4 regions of the Streptomyces sp. NPDC006798 genome follow, and region 3 is predicted to be linked to each of the others. Evidence: riboswitches for the same ligand, from Rfam matches in the RefSeq annotation. Region 3 holds a riboswitch; each other region holds the start of a gene.

Region 1 (5,701 bases), on a different contig from region 3:
TCAGGACGATCTGCGGGACTGGGCGGGGATGATGATCCGTCACGGCGGCGGGCCGCGCGGCGGGGTGGCGCGGGCGGTGAAGCGGATCCGGGGCTATCTGGCGGAGCTGATCCACCGCAAGCGGGAGAACCTCGGCGCGGAGGACGCGGACGATCTGATCTCGGGGCTGATCCGGGCCAGCGACCACGGTGAGCACCTCACCGAGAACGAGGTCGTCGCGATGTGTTTCGTACTCCTGTTCGCTGGTTTTGAGACGACCATCAATCTGGTGGGTAACGGGCTCTATGCCCTGATGTGCCATCCGGAGCAGCGCGCCCGGCTCCAGGAGTCGCTGGCGGCGGGGGAGACGGCGCTGCTGGAGACGGGGATCGAGGAGCTGCTGCGGTACGACGGCCCGGTGGAGATGGCGACCTGGCGGTACGCGACCGAGGAGCTGACGATCGGGGGCGTACGGGTGGCCGAGGGCGACCCGGTTCTGGTGGTGCTCGCGGCGGCGGACCGGGACCCGGAGCGGTTCGACGGGCCGGACATTCTGGACCTGGCGCGGCGTGACAATCAGCACCTCGGATACGGGCACGGCATCCATTACTGTCTCGGCGCGCCGCTCGCCCGGCTGGAGGGCAGGACCGCGATCGCGACGCTGCTGACGCGCCTTCCCGACCTGCGACTGGCGGTGGATCATGGCGATTTGCGGTGGCGCGGGGGCCTGATCATGCGTGGACTGCGCACCCTTCCGGTGGAGTTCACTCCGGCCGGAACTGACAGGGCGTCAAGAATGTGATGTTCGCGTGATCTCCGCTGCATCGACTTGTGACAGACGTTCGAGTGCGGCTACCTTCACCCCCGTTCCAGCCCTCAGCGGAAAGGCTCAGCGCATGCTCTCCGGGAATGGTCGACATCGCCGTCCTCGACAGGCCCCGGCCCTGGTCGTCGCAGCGGGGGTGACCGGGTCCGCGATCGCGATCCCGCTCCTCGGCGCGACCTCGGCGTCCGCCGCGGACTCCGCGGTCTGGGACCGGGTCGCCGAGTGCGAGAGCGCCGGGCAGTGGAGCGCCAACACGGGCAACGGCTACTACGGCGGTCTCCAGTTCTCCCAGGAGACCTGGGAATCCTTCGGTGGTTCGCAGTACGCCGACCGGCCCGATCTGGCGAGCCGCTCCCAGCAGATAGCCGTGGCCGAGAAGGTGCTCGCGGCCCAGGGCGCCAAGGCGTGGCCGTCCTGCGGTGCCAACGCCGGGCTCGGGGCGGGCGCCTCGACCGGGATCGACCCGGGCGCCGACCCGGTGCCGAGCGGCCCGGCCGCGAAGCGCGCCGCGGACGCGGCCAAGGAGACCGCTCCGGCCGAGCCGCGTGGCGCGGGCGGCAGGGACGCCGGTGCGGCGGCGCCCAAGGCGGACGCGGCACAGAAGAAGGAGGCGCCCGGCAAGTCCGCCGAGGCCCCCGGGACCGGCAAGCACCGCGGTACGCCCGCGACGGAGCCTGGCACGGCGGGCGGCGGCGCTCCGAAGGCCGGTGCCGACGCGGGTGCGGACGCCGGCGCGGGAGCCCGTACCGACGCGGCGGCCCCGGACACCTCCGCCGTGGACGCCATCGACCCGTCCCGGATGTCCGGCCCCGACCGGACGTCCCGCGGTGACACCCCGGGCCGGGCCGACGCCCGGAACCAGGGCGACCCGGGCGGTGCGGGCGGATCCGGTGCGAAGGCCCCCGCGAACGGGACCACCGCGACGGACAGTAAGGACACCGCGGGCGAAACCGCCCCGGCGTCCGGTAGCTACACGGTGCGCACCGGCGACAATCTCTGGGCCATCGCGGAGGCGAAGGACGTCCCCGGCGGCTGGCCGGCGCTCTACGAGGCCAACCAGAAGGTGGTCGGAGCTGATCCCGACCTCATCCTGCCTGGCCAGAGCCTTGATCTTCAGCCGAAGTAGCCTGCGTACCGGCGAAACTGACGTAGTGATTCGTCGGTAAATGTCCGGTTTCGCGTAAGTGAGACATGAGTCTCTTTGCCCGGACCGCCGCCCCGGCCCTTCCGGAATTGCCTATTCCGCGCGCCACCTGCGGAAACGCAAGTTACCGGAGGGGCGGGATGGGCGATTTGACCACGATGTTCCGTCTTTGAAGAACCGGGACGGCTGTGGCTACGGTCTGGACCGCTCGCCAAAGCGGGCACCACTGACCGTCACGCCGAAATCCTGCCGTCGGTCGGGGGGAACAGTCGTCGCGACAGCGCCGAAGGCAGGAGCGGGGGACCCAGGTTCGTGCCGGTCCGCCCACCGTCCGTGAGGACGGCGGGACCCGGCTAGGGGTGAAGCCGTACGACCCGAGGGTCGTCCGGCCGGGCAACTCACTGCGCCCGAACCCGACAGCTCACCTCGTAGGCGTCGGTGAGGAGATCCGCCATGCTGTTCGCCACCAAGGGCAAGCACCGCCGTCCGTCCAAGGCCGCCAAGTTCGCCGCCTTCGCCGGGATCACCGGTGCCGCCATCGCCGCCCCGCTGATGGGCGCCACCTCCGCCTCCGCCGCCACCGCCGCCGAGTGGGACAAGGTCGCCCAGTGCGAGTCCGGCGGCAACTGGTCCATCAACACCGGCAACGGCTACTACGGCGGACTCCAGTTCTCCCCGTCGACGTGGGCCGCCTTCGGTGGCACCAAGTACGCGTCCAACGCGCACCTGGCCTCCAAGGCCCAGCAGATCGAGATAGCCGAGAAGGTCCTCGCGGGCCAGGGCAAGGGCGCCTGGCCGTCCTGCGGCGTCGGCCTCTCCAACACCCCGTACGGCGGCGGCGCGGCCGAGCAGGCCCCCGCCCAGCCGAAGCAGGAGCAGCCCAAGAAGCAGGCCGCGCCCAAGGCCGCGCCGAAGGAGCAGAAGCGGGCCGAGGCCCCGACCACCCGCTCCGAGCGCGCCGAGGCCCCGGCCCAGAAGCAGGCGCCGAAGAAGTCCCAGGGTCCCGCCAAGGGCTTCCTGAAGGGCGACGGCACGTACGAGGTCAAGGCCGGCGACACGCTGAGCAAGATCGCCGAGGCCGAGCAGGTCAAGGGTGGCTGGCAGCAGCTCTTCGAGCTGAACGAGGACATCGTCGACGACGCCGACGTGATCTTCCCGGGCCAGCTGCTCCACCTGAGCTGACCCCGGACGGGCCCCGGGCCGCCGCCGTCCCCGCGGCGGCCCTCCCCCCACAGGTCCGTCCCCCCGGCCGTCCTCGCGCGGAATCCCCTCACGGGCCCCGGCACGGAGACGGCCACCACCCCGGGCCGGCGCGACTCCCCCGTACGCGCCGGTCCGGGGTTTCCCGTATCACCCCCGGACCGCCCCCGCGCCGGCCCCGCCCCACGGCCCCGGACGGCGGCCCCGCCGGCCCTTCCGTACACCCGTCTGAGCGGACGAGAGCGCAGGTGAGAGCCGCTACCGGCGGGTAGCGGCACGGCCTTCGCCGGTCACCGCGATTCTTCGTACTCTTTTTCGTCCCAGGGGGCGGGCATCGGCGGGACGGCGCCCCCCGTCCGGTTAGGCTCGTGACCACAAGGGCCGAAACAAACCCGCATCCCACGCGTCACATCCCAGAAGGAGATGCTCGTGCCGTCCATCGACGTCGTCGTAGCCCGGGAAATCCTCGACTCCCGGGGCAACCCCACGGTCGAGGTCGAGGTGGGCCTCGACGACGGCAGCACCGGCCGTGCTGCCGTGCCCTCCGGTGCCTCCACCGGTGCCTTCGAGGCCATTGAGCTCCGCGACGGGGACCCCAACCGCTACCTGGGCAAGGGTGTCGAGAAGGCCGTCCTGGCCGTCATCGAGCAGATCGGCCCGGAGCTGGTCGGCTACGACGCCACCGAGCAGCGCCTGATCGACCAGGCCATGTTCGACCTGGACGCCACCGACAACAAGGGCTCCCTCGGCGCCAACGCCATCCTCGGCGTCTCCCTCGCCGTGGCGCACGCCGCCTCCGAGGCGTCCGACCTGCCGCTCTTCCGCTACCTCGGCGGCCCGAACGCGCACCTGCTGCCCGTCCCGATGATGAACATCCTCAACGGCGGATCCCACGCGGACTCCAATGTCGACATCCAGGAGTTCATGATCGCGCCGATCGGCGCCGAGTCCTTCTCCGAGGCCCTGCGCTGGGGCACCGAGGTCTACCACACCCTCAAGAAGGTGCTGAAGGGCCGCGGCCTCTCCACCGGCCTCGGCGACGAGGGCGGCTTCGCGCCGAACCTCGGCTCCAACCGCGAGGCGCTCGACCTCATCCTCGAAGCGATCAAGGAGGCCGGTTACACCCCCGGCCGCGACATCGCGCTGGCGCTCGACGTCGCCGCCTCCGAGTTCTACAAGGACGGCGTCTACGAGTTCGAGGGCAAGTCCCGGACCGCCGCCGAGATGACCGAGTACTACGCCGAGCTGGTCGAGGCGTACCCGCTGGTCTCCATCGAGGACCCGCTGTTCGAGGACGACTGGGACGGCTGGAACACCATCACCGCGAAGCTCGGCACCAAGGTGCAGCTCGTCGGCGACGACCTGTTCGTCACCAACCCCGAGCGGCTGGCCCGCGGCATCGAGGAGAACTCGGCCAACGCCCTGCTGGTCAAGGTCAACCAGATCGGGTCCCTCACCGAGACCCTCGACGCGGTCGAGCTGGCCCAGCGCAACGGCTTCAAGTGCATGATGTCGCACCGCTCCGGCGAGACCGAGGACGTCACCATCGCCGACCTGGCCGTCGCCACCAACTGCGGCCAGATCAAGACCGGCGCCCCGGCCCGCTCCGAGCGCGTCGCCAAGTACAACCAGCTCCTCCGGATCGAGGAGATCCTGGACGACGCGGCCGTCTACGCGGGCCGCAGCGCGTTCCCCCGCTTCAAGGGCTGACACCCGGGGGCAGCGGCAGGAGCCGATGCCCCCCGACGGCTGACCGGCACCCCGGCAGCCCGTCGTACGTCACGTCCCCGGCCGCGGTCCCGTACCGTGTCCGGGGACGTACGCGTGTCGGCACCGAGCAGGGGAGGCGGACGGAATGGCCCGCAGGACCGCCCGGACCGGTGGTGACCGGTTCTCCACCGCGACCAGGCTGCGGCTGATCGGGGAGCAGACCGCCGCCCGGGTCTACCGCTCCCAGACCAAGCGGCAGGCCCGCCGCTCCCGGCTCACCGGCCGGGCCGCCTTCCTCGCCCTGATCGTCTGCTCCCTCGTGGTCGCCCTCGCCTACCCGATGCGGCAGTACGTCTCCCAACGCGGCGAGGTCGCCGAGCAGCGGGACCGGCGCGCCGAGGCCGAACGGCAGGTCGAGCGGCTGCGCGACGAGAAGGCCCGGCTGCGGGACGATATGTACATCCGCAGGCTGGCCCGGGAGCATCTGCACTACGTGGAGCCCGGCGAGACCGGCTACACCATGATCGACCCCGAGGCGGCCGAGCGGCGCCGCACCGACCAGGGCTCGGGCGACCGGCCCTGGTACTCCAACGTCTGGGAGGGCGTCGACACCGCGGACCGCGAGTGACGCGTCCCGTACGACCCCTCCCCGCGCAGTACCCGTACGCACCATCCGGACCCAAGGCAGGCATGGAAACCCCTCCTCCCACCACCGAGCACACCGCCCCCACGGACGCGGACATCGCGGCCTTCGAGGAGCAGCTCGGACGGCCGCCGCGCGGGCTGCGCGCGATCGCCCACCGCTGTCCCTGCGGACTGCCGGACGTGGTCGAGACCGCGCC
Region 2 (5,701 bases), on a different contig from region 3:
CCGAGTTCCTGACGCTGGCCGCGCGGGTGCTGAAGCCGGGGGCCGTACTGCACTGCGCGACGGACTGGGAGCCGTACGCGGAGCAGATGTTGGAGGTGCTCTCCGCGCACCCCGGCTTCGAGAACACCGCCGAGGACGGCGGCTTCGCGCCGAGGCCCGGCTTCCGGCCCCGTACCCGGTTCGAGGGACAGGGTCTGGACAAGGGCCACGTCGTCCGGGATCTCCTCTTCCGCCGGGTCTGACGGCACGGCCACGGCGGAGCGTCCTCCGGGCGGCACGGCCACGGGCGGTCCCGGACCGGGTGGAACGGCCCCGGGCGGTGGTGTCCGGCGCCGCCGGACGCCGTTCGAAAGGTCGCGGTCGGGGCGATTCGCGGTGGTGTATCGCGCGAACCGGCCAGGGATCACGGCGCCCCGTCGCCGGTTGTCACAGGGGATCGTTAGTGTCGACGGGTGTCCGAGCCGTCCGCATCCCGTCCCGTACCGCGTCCCTCGCCCCCTGAGGCCGGGGCGTCCCCACCCGATCCGGAACGCACCGGGTTGCCCGGGCCCCGGCCCGTACCACCGGAGGACGCGACCGGAACCCCGCCCCGGTCCCACCCGCACCAGCCGAATCCCGCCACCGACACCACCGAACCCATCAGCACCACCGACACCGCTGACACCACCCAGGCCACCTGGCCCACCGGCACCGCCCAGACCACCGGCCCGATGGGCACCGGCGGCTCCGGCGGCCCCGCCGTGCCCGCGTACGACGCCCGGCCGGTCTTCGACGCCATGCCGGAGCGCTCCCGCTGGCGCTACAAGCCGCGGGTCTCCCGGATCTGGCGCAGCAAGGCGATCCGGGCCGGGATACTGATCCTGCTGCTGGCCCTGTGCGCGCTGGTGATCCTGGCGATAGTCCGGGAGCAGACCGGTTCCGAGGGCTTCCTGGTCGGCCTCGGTCTCGCCACCCTGCCCGTGCCCCTTCTGCTGGCGGCCTTCCGCTGGCTGGGCCGGGTCGAGCCCCGGCCCTGGCGGAACCTCGCCTTCGCCTTCGCCTGGGGCGCCTTCGCCGCGGCACTGGTCTCGATCCTGGCCAACACCTTCGCGATCCAGTGGATCGCCACCGCCACCGCGGATCCGACGAGCGCCGACAATCTGGGCGCGACCCTGGTCGCCCCGGTGGTCGAGGAGACCGCCAAGGCCGCCGCGCTCTTCCTGCTCTTCTTCTTCCGGCGGCGGCACTTCACCGGTCTGGTCGACGGTGTGGTGTTCGCCGGTTTCACCGCGACCGGCTTCGCCTTCACCGAGAACATCCTCTATCTCGGGACGGCCTTCGACGAGGAGCAGTCGGCGGGCGGCTCGGGTATCGCCTCGGCGGCGGCGACGTTCTTCGTACGGGTCGTCATGTCGCCGTTCGCGCATCCCCTCTTCACCGTGCTCACCGGTCTCGGACTGGGCTTCGCGGCGATGGCGGCCCGACGGCACCGGCTGCGCCGGTTCGTCCTGCCCGTGCTGGGGCTGCTGCTGTCGATGGCGATGCACGCGCTCTGGAACGGTTCGGCGTCCTACCTCGGCCCGTTCGGCTTCTATCTGGTCTACGGGATGTTCATGGTCCCGGCCTTCGCGCTGCTGACCTGGCTGACGATCTGGTCCCGGCAGCGGGAGCTGCGGACGATCTCGGTGGCGCTGCCGCCGTACGCCGCGGCGGGCTGGCTGGCGCCCGCCGAACCCGCCGCGCTGTCGTCGATGCGGGCCAGGTCCGAAGCCCGGTCGTTCGCCCGCCGGGCCGGGGGGCCGACCGCCGCGCACGCGGTGTCGGAGTACGTACGGTTCGCGACGTCACTGGCCTTTCTGCGCGACCGGGCGTCGCGCGGGGCCGCCGACCCGGACTTCGTGGCGAGGGAGCAGGAGTTGCTGCACCACATGTGGAACCGGAAGGCGGTGGCGGGACCGGCGCTCACCTACGGCGCCCGGGCGGCGGGCGCGGTGCGGGTGCCGCCGCCGTACCGCGACTACGAGGGGTACAACCCGTACCGCGTCTGACCCGTACGGCGTTCCGCGCCCGAACCCGGCCGCCCCGAACCCGGCCGCCCCGGACATTCCGCCCCGGACATGCGGAAACCGGCAGCTCCGACGTCGGGGGGTGATGCGTCGGAACTGCCGGTGGTCCACGAGAGAAGCGGGCCGCGGGGGTTTGCCTAGACCGGAACGCCCTTGCTGCGCAGCCAGGCCAGGGGGTCGATCACCGAGCCGCCGGGCGTCCTGACCTCCAGGTGGAGGTGGTCGCCGGTGACATTGCCGGTGGCGCCGACCCGGCCGATCATGTCGCCCGCGGCGACCTTCTGGCCGACGCTGACGTTGATCGACGACTGGTGGGCGTACATCACCTCGGTGCCGTCGTTCAGTTGGAGGATGGTCTGGAGGCCGTACGCGCCCGCCATGCCGGCGGACTTGATGGTGCCCGCGCCGACGGCCTTGGTCGGGGTGCCCGCCGAGGCGGCGAAGTCGACACCGGTGTGCTGACCGGAGGACCACATCGAGCCGGACTGGCCGTAGACCGAGGTGATCCGGTAGTTGGAGGTAGGGGGCGAGAAGCTCTTCGCCAGCTTGGCGAGCCGCTCGGCCTCCGCCTTCTTCTTGGCTTCCTCGGCGGCCTTCTTCTTCGCCTCGTCCGCCTTCTTCTTGGCGTCGGTGGCGGCCTGCTTCGCGTCCTCGGCCGCCTGTTCGGCGGCGGCCTTCTCGGCGGCGGCGCGGCGCTCCGCGTCGGCGGTGGCCTGCTGCTGCTCGGCCTGCTGGAGGATCCGGGAGCGCAGGGCGTCACCGGCGGCCGCGTCGGCCTCCTCGGCCTGGGCACCGGGGGCGCCCATGGTGGCGAGGCCGACCGGGGCGGGGCCCTCCTCGTCGCCGCCGAGCCCGTCGGGCAGGGAGATGGTGATCGGGGCCTTGTCCTGCGCGGTGGCGATGCCGCCCGCGCCGACCGCGGCGATGACACCGACACCGAGGACGGTGGAGCTGCGGGCGAAGGCCCGGCGCTGCTGGCGCAGTACGCGGTGCTTGCCGCGGTTGGAACCGATGGTCTCGGCGCTCGGGTTCCACTCGTCGGTGGAACGCTCGGGACCGCCGTCCTCACGGAAGCCGGAGTGCGAGTACCCGGGCCCGGCGGGGGCTTGCGGGGCAGGGGTGTTGGACGCCACTGAGGCGTGCTCCTTTCCTTCCTTCTCGCCTACCGGGTTAGCTGACGGGTTCGGAGCAGGAAGGTCTCCTACGCGTGACTCCGCAGGCTGCGGAGTCACCCGATTCACCCCAAGAAGTGGTTCCCCGGTTCCCTTGCGGGATTCGGCGCATGAGCACGGAGCCGCCCTGACGGCGGCTGGGACGACCGCGCTGCGTTATCGAACGTTAATAGACACCGGGAATGTTTTCCAAGCTGTTCCTGATGATCGTTAAACCCATCTGGTGGATCAACCGGGACAGAAGCTCGCCAAATCGGGCGAGCCGACCGGCAAAACGGGTCCCTGACGCCCCGTCGGGGCGCTCGCGGCCACTGACGGACCGTCAATTGATATATGCAGAGCGACGACTCGGTTACTCTCGGTCGATAAATGGGCTGTGCAATGGCACATAGGCGCCGACACCCGGCGAAGGGTTGGTCAAGTCTTTATCCAAGAGCCCGGAGCGCCGCCTGTCCCGGCGCCGGACGGACCCTCGGCGGGGTTCGGCCACCGGGGCCGGAAGCCGGCCTACGGGATCCGGAGATCAGCCGTCCTCGGGGGTCCCGGGGGTCGGGGATCCGGAGGCCGCGGACCCGGAAGCCCCAGATCCGGAGGCCGGGGTATCGGAAGCCGGGGCATCCGCAGACGGGGTATCGGAAGCCGGAGTACCGGAGACCGCACGCCCGGAGAACTCAGGTCCCGTGACCAAGGGCCCCGTGACCGCCAGCAGCGCCATGTCGTCCGTGGATCCGCCGCCCGTGTGCCGTCGTACGTCGTCGACCAGCGCGTCCAGCAGCTCCCCCGGCCCCGGGAACACCCGGCCCCCGAGCCGCTCCCCCGGGTCGTAGAAGGCCCCCGCCGGGTTCCGCGCCTCGGAGAGCCCGTCCGTGTACAGCAGCAGGGTCGAGCCGGCCGGCATCGGATGGGTCTCGGTCCGCCCCGGCCACTCCCCCAGCTCCCGCATCCCCAGCGGCAGGGCCGCGTCGTCCGGCGGCAGGAACCGGGCCCGGCCGTCGCCCCGCAGCAGCAGCGGTTCGGGGTGCCCCCGGTTGAGCAGCCGTACGACCCCGGCCCCGTGCGGGATCTCCGCGATCACGGCAGTCGCGAAGCCCTCGTAGCGGGCCGTGTTCTCCTCGGTGTCGCCGCCCCTGCGCAGCCCCTCCCGGACCAGGGCCTGCTCCAGCCGGGCGGCGACCTCCTCCAGCGTCGGCTCCCGTTCGGCCGCCTCGCGGAAGGCGCCGATCAGGACGGCCACGGCCTCGACCGCGCCCAGGCCCTTGCCCCGGACGTCGCCGACCACCAGCCGCACCCCGTGCCGGGTCTCCTGGACGGCGAAGAGGTCGCCGCCGATGAAGGCGTCGGCGAGGGCGGCCTCGTACCGGGCGGCGACCCGTAGCCCGCCGATCTCCTCGGCGGGTGTGGGCAGCACGGCGCGCTGCGCGGTCTCGGCGATCACCCGGGCGGAGGCGAGCCGCTGCTGGCTCCGGGTGATGACCCGGTTGATGAAGAGGGCCAGCGCCGAGACGGTGATCACGGTGGTCAGCTCGGTATACGCCTGGGTCTCGTCGAGCAGGCTGTTGTAGAAGTCGAGGGCCAGTTCGGTCAGTACGGCGAAGATCCCGGTCGCCAGGGTGACGGAGAAGGAGAAGAAGGGCGCGGCGAGCAGCGGGGCGGCCGTGAACATCGGGGCGGCGGTGAACTTCGACGGGGTCGAGAGGTCGAAGACCACACCCACGATGATCATCAGCGACGGCAGCATCCGGGCGAGTCGCCGGGCACCACCGGACAGGTTCGGTTGTTCTTCCTCCGCCACGGATGCTCTCCTCCCCCCTCAGCGTCCCGGCCGGACGGGCGGAGGGCGACCCGCGGAGGGCCGGACGGGGGACGACGTGGGAACAGCCGGGGGGCGACCGGGGGTCGGCCGGGCAACGGCGGACCGAACGGCGACTGGCAGGGGGTACGACAACGGCCCGGTGTTCCTGTTACGGAACACCGGGCCGTGTCTTCAGTAGCGGGGACAGGATTTGAACCTGCGACCTCTGGGTTATGAGCCCAGCGAGCTACCGAGCTGCTCCACCCCGCGTCGTTGAACACAACCTTACGCCATCCGGAGCACCACCGACGACCATTTCCGCCCCCGCGGCCTCATCGGTTTCGCGAATCCCGCCGACCACGCCCGACATAATCGCTTTTCATTCGTTTTAACCCGGCTCTGTCGCCTTCGCGGTCCTCGCCGTCCTCGCCGGACCGGCGGATTCCCGTTGGCCCCGCCGGTCCCCCGAGCCCGCCTCAGTCGGTCAGCTGACGGTCCGCGTAGATCCGCATCGCGTCCCGGACGAAGGCGGCCGTCCCCTCCCCGTACTTGTCGTAGTTCTTCCCGAACCGCGGGTCCGCCGCGAACATCTCGCCGAGCCCGGCGAAGTGGCTCTTCGACGGGGGCCGGACCGCCGACTGCCAGGCGTACATCCGCCGGGTGATCTCCTGCGCCCGCTCGTCGCCGGGCCC
Region 3 (5,701 bases):
GCAGCTCAGGCATTGGGGGCCACCCCGGTACCCGCGCCCCGGCGGCGCACCGCCACCAGATCGGGGCGCGGCCGCGATCCGGCGCCGGGCGCGTCCGGCACCGTACCCTCCCCGCTTTCCCCGGTAGTCCCGGCATCCACGGCCGCCGCGCCCCGAAGGTCCTCGGCCGCCGGGGAATCATCGGTGCCCTCGGCGGACGGGCCGCATACCGAGCCGCATCCGGCCGTCCCGCCGCAGCCACCGGCCGCCTCGGCGGTACCGGCGGCGTCCCCGGCCCCGGACGGCGCGTGCGCGTGGGCGCCGCCGCAGCCCCCGGCGGCCGCCCGGTGCGGCGGCAGTGTCGTCGTCCCGGCGCCCTCCACCTCGAAGCCCGCGTCGGCGATCATCTCCAGATCGGCCCGGCCCGCCTGCCCCTCGCTCGTCAGGTAGTCGCCGAGGAAGACCGAGTTGGCCGGATGGAGCGCGAGCGGCTGCAGGGTGCGCAGATGGATCTCCCGGCCCGCGCCGAGCCGTACCTCCACATCGGGGCAGACGAACCGGACCATCGCCAGGATCCGCAGACAGCGCTGCGGCGACAGATGCCAGTCCTTCGCCAGCGGAGTGCCCTCGAAGGGGATCAGGAAGTTCACCGGAACGGAGTCCGGATCCAGCGCCCGCAGGGCGAAGACCACACCGACCAGGTCCTCGTCCGTCTCGCCCATCCCGGCGATCAGCCCCGAGCAGGGGGAGAGCCCGGCCGTCCGGGCCCGCCCGACGGTGTCCACCCGGTCCGCGTAGGTATGGGTGGTGGTGATGCCCGCGTAAGTCGCCTCGGAGGTGTTCAGATTGTGGTTGTACGCATCGGCGCCCGCCGCCCGCAGCCGCTCCGCCTGCCCGTCGGAGAGCAGCCCGAGACAGGCGCAGACCTCGACGTCCTCGTTCCGTTCCTTGATCGTCTCGATGGTGCGGGAGACCCGCTCCACATCGCGGTCCGTCGGGCCCCGGCCGCTCGCCACCAGGCAGACCCGCTTGGCGCCGCCCGCGACCCCCGCGGCGGCCGCGTCGGACGCCTCCTCCGGCTTGAGCCAGGTGTACTTGAGAATGCCCGCGGTCGACCCCAGCCGCTGCGAGCAGTACGAGCAGTCCTCGGGACAGAGCCCCGACTTGAGATTGACGAGATAGTTGAGTTTCACCCGCCGCCCGAACCACTGACGGCGCACCCGGCCCGCCGCGGCCACCACATCGAGTACGTCGTCGTCGGAGGTCGCCAGAACCGCCAGCGCCTCGTCCCGGGTCGGCGGCTCGCGCCGCAGCCCCTTCTCCACCAGCCTGTCGAGAAGCTCCATGGCGCCGATCCTGGCGTACCTGACTCCCCCCGGGAAAGTCGGAATCTCACAACAGACCGCCGACGAAGTGTGTGTATGACCACATGTAGAGCCGGGGCGCGCCCGGTTAGCCTCTGTGAGCTGCCTACAAAAGGAAGCAGTCGACGACGGACGCCCGAACAGCGCCGCCCGGCGGCCACGACCGCCCGGCGGCGGAACCCACGGGAACGAGCGGGGGAGCGCGACAGATGCCCGATGACCCCTTCGACTGGCTCGACGAGGAGGCCGCGCGCCGGGAGCGCGCCGGGCTCGTCCGCGCGCTCCGGCCGCGCCCCGCCGACCCGGAGACGCTCGATCTCGCGGGCAACGACTATCTGGGCCTCACCCGGCATCCCGAGGTGGTGGCCGCCGCTGCCGCCGCCGCGCACCGCTGGGGCGCGGGCGCCACCGGCTCGCGGCTGGTCACCGGAAGCACCACCGCGCACGCCGCCCTGGAACGCGAACTCGCCGCGTTCTGCGGCTTCGAGGCCGCCCTCGTACTGGCCTCCGGCTACGCCGCCAATCTGGCCGCCGTCACGGCGCTCGGCGGACCGGGTTCGCTGATCGTCTCGGACGCCGCCAACCACGCCTCGATCGTCGACGGCTGCCGACTCGCCAGGGCGGAGACCGAGATCGCCGCCCATGGCGACCCCACGGCCGTACGGAAGATCCTCGACGCCCATCCCGGCTACCGGGCGCTGGTCGTCACGGACGCGGTCTTCTCCGTCGACGGCGACGCGGCACCGCTGGCCGAACTCGCCGCGATCACCGCCGGGCGCGGCGCGGCGCTGCTGGTGGACGACGCGCACGGGCTCGGCGTCCTCGGTCCTGGCGGGCGCGGTACGCCGTACGCCGCCGGGATCGCCGGACACCCGGGCGTGGTGGCGACCGTGACGCTCTCCAAGTCCCTGGGCAGCCAGGGCGGCGCGGTGCTCGGCCCGGCCCGGGTCATCGCCCATCTGGTCAACACCGCGCGGACGTTCATCTTCGACACCGGGCTCGCCCCGGCGGCCGTGGGCGCGGCCCGGGCGTCGCTGCGGCTGCTGGAACGGGAGCCGGGCCGCGCCGACCGGGTCCGCGCGGTCGCCGCCGAGCTGTACGCCCGGCTCACCGGCGCGGGGCTGACCGCCGCGCGGCCCGACGCGGCGGTGGTGTCGGTACGGGCCCCCTCGCCCGCGGCAGCCGTCCGCTGGGCCGCCGACTGCCGGACGGCGGGGCTCCAGGTCGGGTGCTTCCGGCCCCCGTCGGTACCGGACGGGGTCTCCCGGATCCGGCTGACCGCCCGGGCCGATCTGACGGACGGGCAGATCGCCGCCGCGGTCGCCACGGTGATCGCCACCGCTCCGCCCGAGGCGCTGCCCCCGGGCCGGACACCCGTCCGGGCGGCTCCGGAGAGCTGAACGGCGGACCGAGGCCGGACATTTGCGTATGGGTATGGCCAAAAACGGTCTTGCGTAGCAGAGTTCACCGCTTCGGGCGACAGTTGTCCACAGATCTTGGCGGATCGTGCCTGCGGCGGCAGGATGAGGGGCAGTCCGACGCTCGGCGCCCCGCCGAAGCCGTCCGCGCGGCCCCGCCCCGGGCCGCCGGGAGCCGGGGGACCGGGACGTCGGAGGCGCGGCCGAGGCACGGCCGCGGCTGGGAAGGGACGGCGTCGCCATGGCGGATCTGCTGGAGAGTTCGATCACTCTGCCGAGCGACCCCGGGTCGGTGTCCGTGGCACGCGGACATGTCACCGATGTCGTCACCGAGTGGGGACTGCCGCCCGGCGGGGACATGGCCGACACCATCCGGCTGATCGTCTCCGAACTGACGACCAACGCGGTCCAGCACACCTTCGGCCAGTCGCCCACCTTCACCGTCGATCTGCTGCTGGAGCGCGACGAGGAGCTGAGGATCGGCGTGACGGACAGCCATCCGCGCCGGCCGCAGCGGCTGCCCGCCGCCGTCCGGCAGGACAACGGGCGGGGGATGGTCATCGTCCGCAGCCTCACCGCGCACAGCGGCGGGCGGCTGACGGTCACACCGACCCCGGACGGCGGCAAGACCGTCTGGGTCGCCCTGCCGTGGGCCCCGACGGCCCGGGACGGGGCCGTCCGGTATCAGGACCGGGGCCGGGCCCGCGGGCCCGGTGAGCCGTAGGGCACCGGCTCGCCACGGTACGGGCGGCGCGCCCCGGGGCCGCCCGGACACGCGGCGGCCCCGGAGAGGATCCCCCCCCCGGGGCCGCTACGCGACTCAGCTCCGCCGGAGCGTCACTTGACGCGTCCGTACGACACGCTCTTGGTCCAGATCTTGTCCAGCTTCACCCAGGAACCCCGCTTGGGCGAGTGCCAGATCTTCCCCTTCCCGGCATATATCCCGACGTGGTAGACACCGCCGCTGCCGTGGAAGAAGACCAGGTCTCCGGCCTGGCGCGACTTCACGGAGATCTTGCGGGTCTTGTTGTACTGCTGCTGCGCGGTCCGCGGGAGCTTCTTCCCCGCCTGCTTGTACGAGTAGACCGTCAGCCCCGAGCAGTCGAAGCGGGACGGGCCCGCCGCGCCGTACTTGTACGGTGCCCCCTTCTTGGACGCGGCGACCTTCAAAGCCTTGCCCGCGTGCGCCGTGGCGGCGGCCTGCGCCTCCGGCGTGCCGCCCGGTACGACCATCGAGGCACCGAGCGCCGCGATCGTCAGGGCGGACACGGTGCCCGCCCGGCCGAGCAGGGACGGGACGTTCATCTGCGCACTCATGCGCAACCCTTCGTCAGCCGCCTGTGAAGGATGACCTGTCGGGTTCGGGCGGACGAAGGTGCCCGGCCGCTGGCGCGGCTTCACCCCGAGGGACTTCCGGATCGATCGCTCCGGCCGTCCCGTACTGCCTGGGTCCTCCACTCCTGCCGAATGCACTTCTGTCGACCAGTCATCCGGGACAGCGGCAGGACTCGGCGTCCGCCCGGACCGCCCCGCCGAGGTGACGGGGGCTTGTCGTCCCACGGATCTTGACCCATCAAGTGCCGGATTTCGAAGCCAAAACGGCGATATGTGAGTTTCGCCACGAATGCGCCGTTCGTATGAATCGGACCGGCGCGGCGCGTCTCCGTGGACACCCGAAGGGCCGCTCACCAGGCCGGGGATAGGACTTTCCGGTAGAGGGATCGTCGGTCCGGCGCAACTCGACCGTAGTCGTTACCCGCGGTTCGACTCCACCGATCGAGGGAGGAGTTATCCCACTCGAACGGCGGTTGACGGACGGTCGACGGGGCGTCAGCGCGACGGCGGTTTCGGGATCGTGACCCGGAATGTCCGCCTTTCGCCGTCGAGTACGCGCAGGGCGTCCGCGAGAGTCGCGGTATGCAACTCGCTCTCTCCCCGGTGATGCATCAGCGTCAGGGCGTCCCGGAGCTCGATCGCCCGCGCCACCAGGGCCTGGGCGGCCCGCAGGGCGCCGTAGGTCTGTTCCGAGCGGGCCGGATTGATCCGGCCCACCAGATCGGCGACGGCGAGATAGGCGTCGAGCAACTCCCCCTCGGCGCGGGTGAGCGCGGGCAGCGGCGGAAGCTCGGGGCGAGGTACGGAAGGGGTCATCGCGAGCCGCCGGGCCGAGAGCTCTTCCGGCTGTCGATCACATGGTCCACCAGGCCGTACTCCTTCGCGCCCGCCGCGTCCAGGAAGAGATCGCGCTCCAGATCGGCCGTGATCCCCGGCTCGGTCCGGCCGGTGTGCCGGGCCAGCAGCTCCGTCGTCAGGGCCCGTTGGCGCAGCAGCTCCCGTGCCTCGATCTCCAGATCGGACGGCATACCCCGCATCGGCTCGTCGAGGGCGGGCTGCCGCAGCACGATCCGCGCGCCCGGCAGCGCCATCCGCTTCCCCGGCGCCCCGGCCGCGAGCAACAGGGCGGCCGCCGCGGCGACCTGGCCGATACAGGTCGTCTCCACATCGCAGGTGATCACCTGCATCGTGTCGTAGACCGCCAGCGCCGCACTGAGCGAGCCGCCGGGGGAGTTGAGATAGAGAGCGATGTCCCGGTCCGGGTCGGCGTGTTCGAGATGGAGGAACTGGGCGATCGCGTCATTGGCCGCCGTGTCGTCCACCGGGGTGCCGATGAAGATGATCCGCTCCTCCAGCAGCTTGCTGTACGGATCCATGGTCCGGACGCCCCGGCCGGTCCGCTCGGTGAGCTGGGGAAGGACATAGCGGGCGGCGGGACGGCTGGTCATGGCGTACCTCGTTCCTCGGGTCCTGTCGTCTGTAAAAAATGTACAGGACGTACAGTTCATCGGGAGGGTGTCGACCGGGAATCACCGAACGAATCCCCTGGTCGGGGCGGCGATTTCGCCCTCGGCGAGCGGGGGCGGGCGGCCGGCGTGGCGTACG
Region 4 (5,701 bases), on a different contig from region 3:
TGCCCGCCGAGGGACACGCCGCCAAGTCCCATGCCGCCCACGGCGGCTACCAGGTACTGATCGACGGCCGCGAACTCCACATCATGAAGCACGACAAGTACGGCTGGAGCAGCGCGGTCAACCACTACTCACGGTTCAAGACCCCGCTCGACGCCGCGCGGGGCGCGGTCGAGAGCCTCAAGGGCGCCCAGCTCGTTCCCTTCATGCCCACCGTCTGAGCCGGGGAGCCCGCGACATGACCGTACGCAAGAACCAGGCGAGCCTCACCACCGCCGAGAAGAAGAAGTTCACCGACGCCGTGCTGGAGGTGAAGCGAATAGGCGTCTACGACCAGTTCGTCGAGGCCCACCGGCTCCGCTTCGCCCTCGATATGAACACCAGCGTCTACGTGGGCCACTTCGGGGCGTCGTTCCTGCCCTGGCACCGCAAGTACCTGATCGACTTCGAGGCCGAGCTGAAGAAGGTCGACGCGACGGTGTCGATCCCCTACTGGGACTGGACGGTCGACAACACGCCCGCGTCGTCCCTCTGGGCCCCGGACTTCCTCGGCGGCACCGGCCGCGCCCTGGACGATCAGGTCATGGACGGCCCGTTCGCCTACTCCACGGGCAAGTGGAACATCACCGTCGGGGTCGATACCGGGGTGTTCCTCAAGCGCTCTCTCGCCAGCTGGGTCCCGACGCTGCCCACCGCGGCCCAGGTCGCCGACGCCCTGGCCCTGACCACCTACGACTCGGCGCCGTTCCGGGACGGTTCGAGCGGCTTCCGTGCCCGGCTGGAGGGCGCGGACGGCTACTACGCCATGCACAACCGGGTCCACCGGTGGGTCTGGGGCCACATGGAGACCGCCACGTCCCCCAACGACCCGGTGTTCTGGCTGCACCACGCCTATGTCGACAAGCTCTGGGCCGACTGGCACGCGCTCCACCCGGCCAGCGCCGAGTACCTGCCCAGCACCAGCACGACCGGCGCGGTGGCCCTGAACGAGAACATGGCCCCGTGGACCAACACCACACCGGCCAGTCTGCTGGACCACACCCAGTGGTACACCTACGCCTGACGGTCCCGGTGTGACCGGATGACCGGATGACCGCGTCCGAGGGCCCGCTCCCGGTACGGGCGGGCCCTCGGACCCGGCGTCACAGCGGCAGCAGATCGGGCCGCTTGGCCTCCACATGGTCGCCGGAGCTCTCGCCCCGCAGCCGCCGTCCGATCCACGGCGCCAGGTACTCGCGCGCCCACTGGATGTCGTCGCGCCGTACCTCCAGCGTGCCCCGCAGCGGAGTCGGCGGCCACGGCTGGTCGGGGTCGGCCGGGATGTCGAGCCCGAGCACCTGACCCGCCCGCAGGGCGACCCGGGTATGCCCCTCCGGCGACAGATGGAGCCGGTCGGGGTCCCAGGCCCGGCGGTCCTGTACGGACCGGAGCGACCACAGGTCCAGCACCGGGCAGTCGTAGCGGTCGGCGATGGCCCGGACATGGGCCGTATAGGTGGCGATCTTGCCGCGCAGATGGCGCAGTACCGGAATGTCACGGGTGTCGAAGCCGGTGGTGACCATGACGGTGCCGACGGCCCCGGTCAGTTCGGCGACGGCCCGCTCGAACCGCTCCGCCACGTCGTCCGGGTCGCTGCCCGGGCGGATGATGTCGTTGCCCCCGGCGCAGAACGACACCAGGTCCGGGGCGAGCGCCCGCGCCCTGGGCACCTGCTCCGCCACGATCTGGTCGAGGAGCCGGCCGCGTACGGCCAGATTGGCGTACCGGAAGGTGCCTTCCGGTACGCGGTCGGCGAGCAGTACCGCGAAGCGGTCCGCCCAGCCGACGTAGGTTCCATCGGGTCCCGGGTCCCCCACGCCCTCGGTGAAGCTGTCACCGATCGCCGCGTACGACCCGATCCCGCCGGTCATCACTGTGCTCGAATCGTCTCCCACGGCAACCATCCTCCCCTCCCGGATGTGACCTACGCGACCGTAGGGAGGGGTTGACGGGCCGTGATCTATCACACCGTGATCCCGCGACCGGCCGGGAATACACCGCGTCCCCCACGACAGGGGTGTCGTGGGGGACGCGAGTTCGGCGGGCTCGGCCCGCCCGACGGGCTCAGCAGGTCGAGCCGGGCCCGGCGCGCTCAGCGGGCTCAGAGGTCGACGCCGTGGCTCCGCAGATGGGCGACGGGGTCGATGTCGGAGCCGTAGCCCGGTCCGGTACGGACCTCCAGGTGCAGATGCGGGCCGCTGGAGTTGCCGGTCGAACCGGCGAGGCCGATCTGCTGTCCGCCGCTGACGGTCTGGCCGGCGGCGACGGAGAGGGAGGAGAGATGGGCGTACTGCGAGTAGGTGCCGTCGGTGTGCTGGATGACGACCTCGTTGCCGTACGCACCGGCCCAGCCGGCGGAGACGACGGTGCCGGGGCCGATGGACTTGATGCTGGTCCCGGTGGGCACCGCGAAGTCGACACCGGTGTGGTAGCCGCTGGACCACATGGCGCCGGAGGCGCGGTACGGGGTGCTGACGGCGCCGTCGACCGGGGCGGACCAGCCGCCCGTGGCCGGGGCGGACTCGGGGGCGGGCTCCGCGGCGGCGGGCTCGGCGGCCGGGGCCGGGGCGGCCTCCTTCGCCGGGGCGGGCTCGGCGGCGGGGGCCGGGGCGGCGGCCCGGGCGCCGTCGCGGGAGGCGCGGTCGGCCTTGCCGGTCTCCGCCTTCTTCTCGGCCTTCTTCTCGGCCTTCTTCTCGGCCTTCGCCGGCTTGTCGCCGGTCCCGGACTGCGGGCGCTCGGCGCCGCCGCCGTTCAGGGTGAGCTTCAGACCGGGGTGGATCAGGGACGGGTCGTCGCCGACGGCCGTACGGTTGTCGGCGTACAGCTGCTGCCAGCCGCCCTCGACGTCGCGCTCGAACGCGATCCCGGACAGATGGTCACCGGCGACGACGACATAGGTCGTGGCTCCGGTGGCGGCCTTCCCGGCGGCGGCCGGGGTCGCGGGGGCGGCCGGGGCGACGGCGGCCGTCACCGGGGCGGCGGGTTCGGCGGCGTGGGCGCCGGTGGCCCCGATCAGGGGCAGGGCGATGGCGGCTCCGCCGGTGCCGGCGGCGACGATGCCGCGTGTGATGACCGTCGTCCGGGGACGGCGGTGCTTACCCTTTCCGGGCATGGCGCGATTCCTCTCCGGCGCCTGCGAGGTGAGCTGTCGGGTTCGGGCTGGAGTTGCCCGGCCGCGCCCGTCGGGCACGGCTTCACCCCGAGCCGTCCGGTCGCCCGGATCGGCGTACTACCTGGGTCCCCCGCTCCTGCCACGTGGTTCGGGTGAAGGAAAGTCCGGGCGGCGGCAGGATTCGGCGGTCCGTCCGGAGTCCGGTGAACCTAAACCGGCCATGTCGTCAGGAACAAGCCAAGCGGTACGGGAGCGGCCGGGGTCGATCTTGCGGGAACCCCGGGGCCGGTCACCCTCCGTGGAGACCCCGGGGTCAACTCCCCAGCGCCGGGGGCGTCACGCCCGGCGCCCCCCGCCACACAACGTCACGATTGTGATCCTGCTCATGACGACCACCCATCTCCCCATGAGACAGGGCATGTTCGACCAAGCACCTATTGGGCATGAATACGGACAGAACCCTACGATCCTCTGATGGCTCGGCCGCTCTCCGGCCCCGCCCGGACACCGTGACGGCACCGCTCCGGCCCGGTCGGACAAGAAGATTGCCCGAGGGAACCGATGTCGTATCGTCGGGTTCACGCCACCGTCGGCGTCCGAGCCGACGGCAGTGACGCCACAGGGAGCCCTCAGTGACGCAGCAGGTGCCGCAGGTTCCGTCCACCGAGCCCGAGCTGGCCGGGGTCCGCAACTTCCGCGACGTCGGCGGCATGCCGACCCTCGACGGGCGGACGGTGCGCCACGGCCGCCTCTACCGCAGTGGCCATCTGGCCCATGCCACCGGGAGCGACACCGCCTTCCTCGCCGGTCTCGGCCTCCATACGATCTTCGACTTCCGCAACGCGGCCGATATCCGGATCGAGGGCCCGGACGTGACCCTGCCGGGGGTACGGAATCTCAATCTGCCGCTGAGCGACCCCGCCGACGGCGCCGAGTTCTGGCAGGTGGTCCACCGGGGCGATCTGCCCCAGCTGCGGTCCCTGCTGGCGGACGGCCGGGCGGCGGACCGGATGACGGAGTCGTACCGGACCCTGATCGCGGGCCGGACCGGCGAGCACGGCCGGGTACTGCGCACCCTGGCCGAGGACAGCGTCCCGGCCCTGATGCACTGCGCCGCGGGCAAGGACCGGGCGGGTCTCTCGATCGCGGTGACCCTGCTGGCGGTCGGGGTGGAGCGGGAGGCGATCGAGGCGGACTATCTGAAGTCCAACGATCCGCACCGCCGCTATCTGGTCCGGCGGGCCGACGACGCGCCCGCCGGGACGTCCGGCGAGGTGATGGAGCTGCTGAGCCCGCTGTTCGACGCGCGCCCGGCCTATCTGCGGGCCGCGTTCGACACCATCGACACGGCCTGGGGCGGAACCGAGGAGTATCTGTCCCGGGGTCTCGGCCTGACCCCGGAGACCCGGGACCGGCTGCGGGAGCGGCTGCTCACCTCGGTCTGACCAGCGGCGCCCCGACACCCGACGCCCCCGGCGCCTGACGGGCCCGGGGCGTATTCCCGACGGCTACTTCGCGCCGACCTCGAAGAGGAGATAGAGGAAGCCCGCGAAGACATGTCCGGCCACGAGATAGGCGAAGAGCCGGATCCAGATCCCCTTGGGGAACTTGCCCTCCTCCTTCCGCTCGCGGACGGGCCGGTCGGCGGGGACTGCCGTGCCCTCGCCCGCGGTGGGGTTCTCGACCATGACGGCCTCTGCTTTCTCCGGCCCGGGGGCCGGGGCTGTCTCCCGGCCCGGCCGGAAGGGGTTCCCGGCCGGTCACCGGGACCGGTCGGGCGGTTCTGACGGTCGTCGGGGACCGGGCGGCGGAGCCGGACCGGCCCGGGGCCGTCAGAAGTGCGGATGGAAGATATCGGGGCTCTGGAGCAGCGTATGGACGAAGATCATCTCCGCTCCGTCCCTGGTCGCGGCGGTGATCCGGTGCGGGGTGAGGGAGTCGTAGTGCGCGCTGTCACCGGGGCCCAGCTCGTGCGCGGTGTCGCCGAGCGACAGCCGGACCCGGCCGTCGAGGACGTAGAGCCACTCCTCGCCGGGGTGCTGGCGGACCAGCTCGCCCTGGGCGCCGTAGGGCACGATCAGCCGTAGCGACTGCATGGCCCGGCCCGCTCCGCCGACCTGGTGGTACGTCCACCCGTCGGCCTGGGACGGCTCCCGGCTCCCGGCCCTGATGACCGGGTCGTGCTCCGGCGACGACTCCCCCAGCAGCTCGGAGACTGTCGTACCGTAGATCCTGGCGAGACCGAGCAGCATCGGCAGCGACGGCTGGCGGCGGCCGGTCTCCAGCCGGGAGAGATGCGCGGGCGAGAGCCCGGCGCGATGGGCCGCGGCCTCCAGGGTCAGTCCGCGCCGGCGGCGCAGATCGCGGAGCCTGGGCGCCACGTCGGGCAGCGACTCCGGCGCTTCCGGCCCGCCGGGCGCCGTGGATCGGGGGTCCGGGGGGTGGCCCCCGGGAGGACTCTGCATACGTCCATTGCGCCAGGAAAATGCCTCTGAGGCAACTTTCTTGCCCCAGAGGCAAAAAATTCCCGGACGCATGATCTTCGAACTGACG

What was found. A riboswitch is a leader RNA that binds a small molecule or an ion and turns the genes downstream of it on or off. The one in region 3 is predicted to bind cyclic di-AMP.
Region 1: it holds a riboswitch for cyclic di-AMP, as region 3 does, so the genes downstream of both, ABZ714_RS16145 (transglycosylase family protein) here and ABZ714_RS17460 (C40 family peptidase) in region 3, are expected to answer to the same signal.
Region 2: it holds a riboswitch for cyclic di-AMP, as region 3 does, so the genes downstream of both, ABZ714_RS31920 (M23 family metallopeptidase) here and ABZ714_RS17460 (C40 family peptidase) in region 3, are expected to answer to the same signal.
Region 4: it holds a riboswitch for cyclic di-AMP, as region 3 does, so the genes downstream of both, ABZ714_RS09730 (LysM peptidoglycan-binding domain-containing M23 family metallopeptidase) here and ABZ714_RS17460 (C40 family peptidase) in region 3, are expected to answer to the same signal.

The regions. Positions count from the first base shown of each region.
Region 1 covers NZ_JBEYIS010000020.1:80,328-86,028, reverse strand. Annotated here, with positions in the region: gene ABZ714_RS16155 (cytochrome P450) at 1-781, shown strand, start outside; gene ABZ714_RS16150 (transglycosylase family protein) at 942-1,931, shown strand; cyclic di-AMP (ydaO/yuaA leader) riboswitch at 2,221-2,399, shown strand; gene ABZ714_RS16145 (transglycosylase family protein) at 2,403-3,131, shown strand; gene eno (phosphopyruvate hydratase) at 3,579-4,859, shown strand; gene ABZ714_RS16135 (septum formation initiator family protein) at 5,005-5,487, shown strand; gene ABZ714_RS16130 (DUF501 domain-containing protein) at 5,550-5,701, shown strand, end outside.
Region 2 covers NZ_JBEYIS010000074.1:21,782-27,482, forward strand. Annotated here, with positions in the region: gene trmB (tRNA (guanosine(46)-N7)-methyltransferase TrmB) at 1-242, shown strand, start outside; gene ABZ714_RS31915 (PrsW family intramembrane metalloprotease) at 711-2,027, shown strand; gene ABZ714_RS31920 (M23 family metallopeptidase) at 2,183-3,178, opposite strand; cyclic di-AMP (ydaO/yuaA leader) riboswitch at 3,190-3,336, opposite strand; gene ABZ714_RS31925 (PP2C family protein-serine/threonine phosphatase) at 3,741-5,009, opposite strand; tRNA gene ABZ714_RS31930 (tRNA-Met) at 5,206-5,279, opposite strand; gene ABZ714_RS31935 (TipAS antibiotic-recognition domain-containing protein) at 5,486-5,701, opposite strand, start outside.
Region 3 covers NZ_JBEYIS010000022.1:109,992-115,692, forward strand. Annotated here, with positions in the region: gene ABZ714_RS17440 (adenosylmethionine--8-amino-7-oxononanoate transaminase) at 1-13, opposite strand, end outside; gene bioB (biotin synthase BioB) at 6-1,325, opposite strand; gene ABZ714_RS17450 (8-amino-7-oxononanoate synthase) at 1,553-2,743, shown strand; gene ABZ714_RS17455 (ATP-binding protein) at 3,003-3,485, shown strand; gene ABZ714_RS17460 (C40 family peptidase) at 3,599-4,078, opposite strand; cyclic di-AMP (ydaO/yuaA leader) riboswitch at 4,082-4,243, opposite strand; gene ABZ714_RS17465 (hypothetical protein) at 4,592-4,912, opposite strand; gene ABZ714_RS17470 (ATP-dependent Clp protease proteolytic subunit) at 4,909-5,544, opposite strand.
Region 4 covers NZ_JBEYIS010000011.1:8,725-14,425, forward strand. Annotated here, with positions in the region: gene ABZ714_RS09715 (tyrosinase cofactor) at 1-218, shown strand, start outside; gene ABZ714_RS09720 (tyrosinase family protein) at 236-1,060, shown strand; gene ABZ714_RS09725 (SGNH/GDSL hydrolase family protein) at 1,140-1,940, opposite strand; gene ABZ714_RS09730 (LysM peptidoglycan-binding domain-containing M23 family metallopeptidase) at 2,138-3,148, opposite strand; cyclic di-AMP (ydaO/yuaA leader) riboswitch at 3,154-3,313, opposite strand; gene ABZ714_RS09735 (tyrosine-protein phosphatase) at 3,781-4,593, shown strand; gene ABZ714_RS09740 (DUF6126 family protein) at 4,657-4,836, opposite strand; gene ABZ714_RS09745 (XRE family transcriptional regulator) at 4,981-5,613, opposite strand.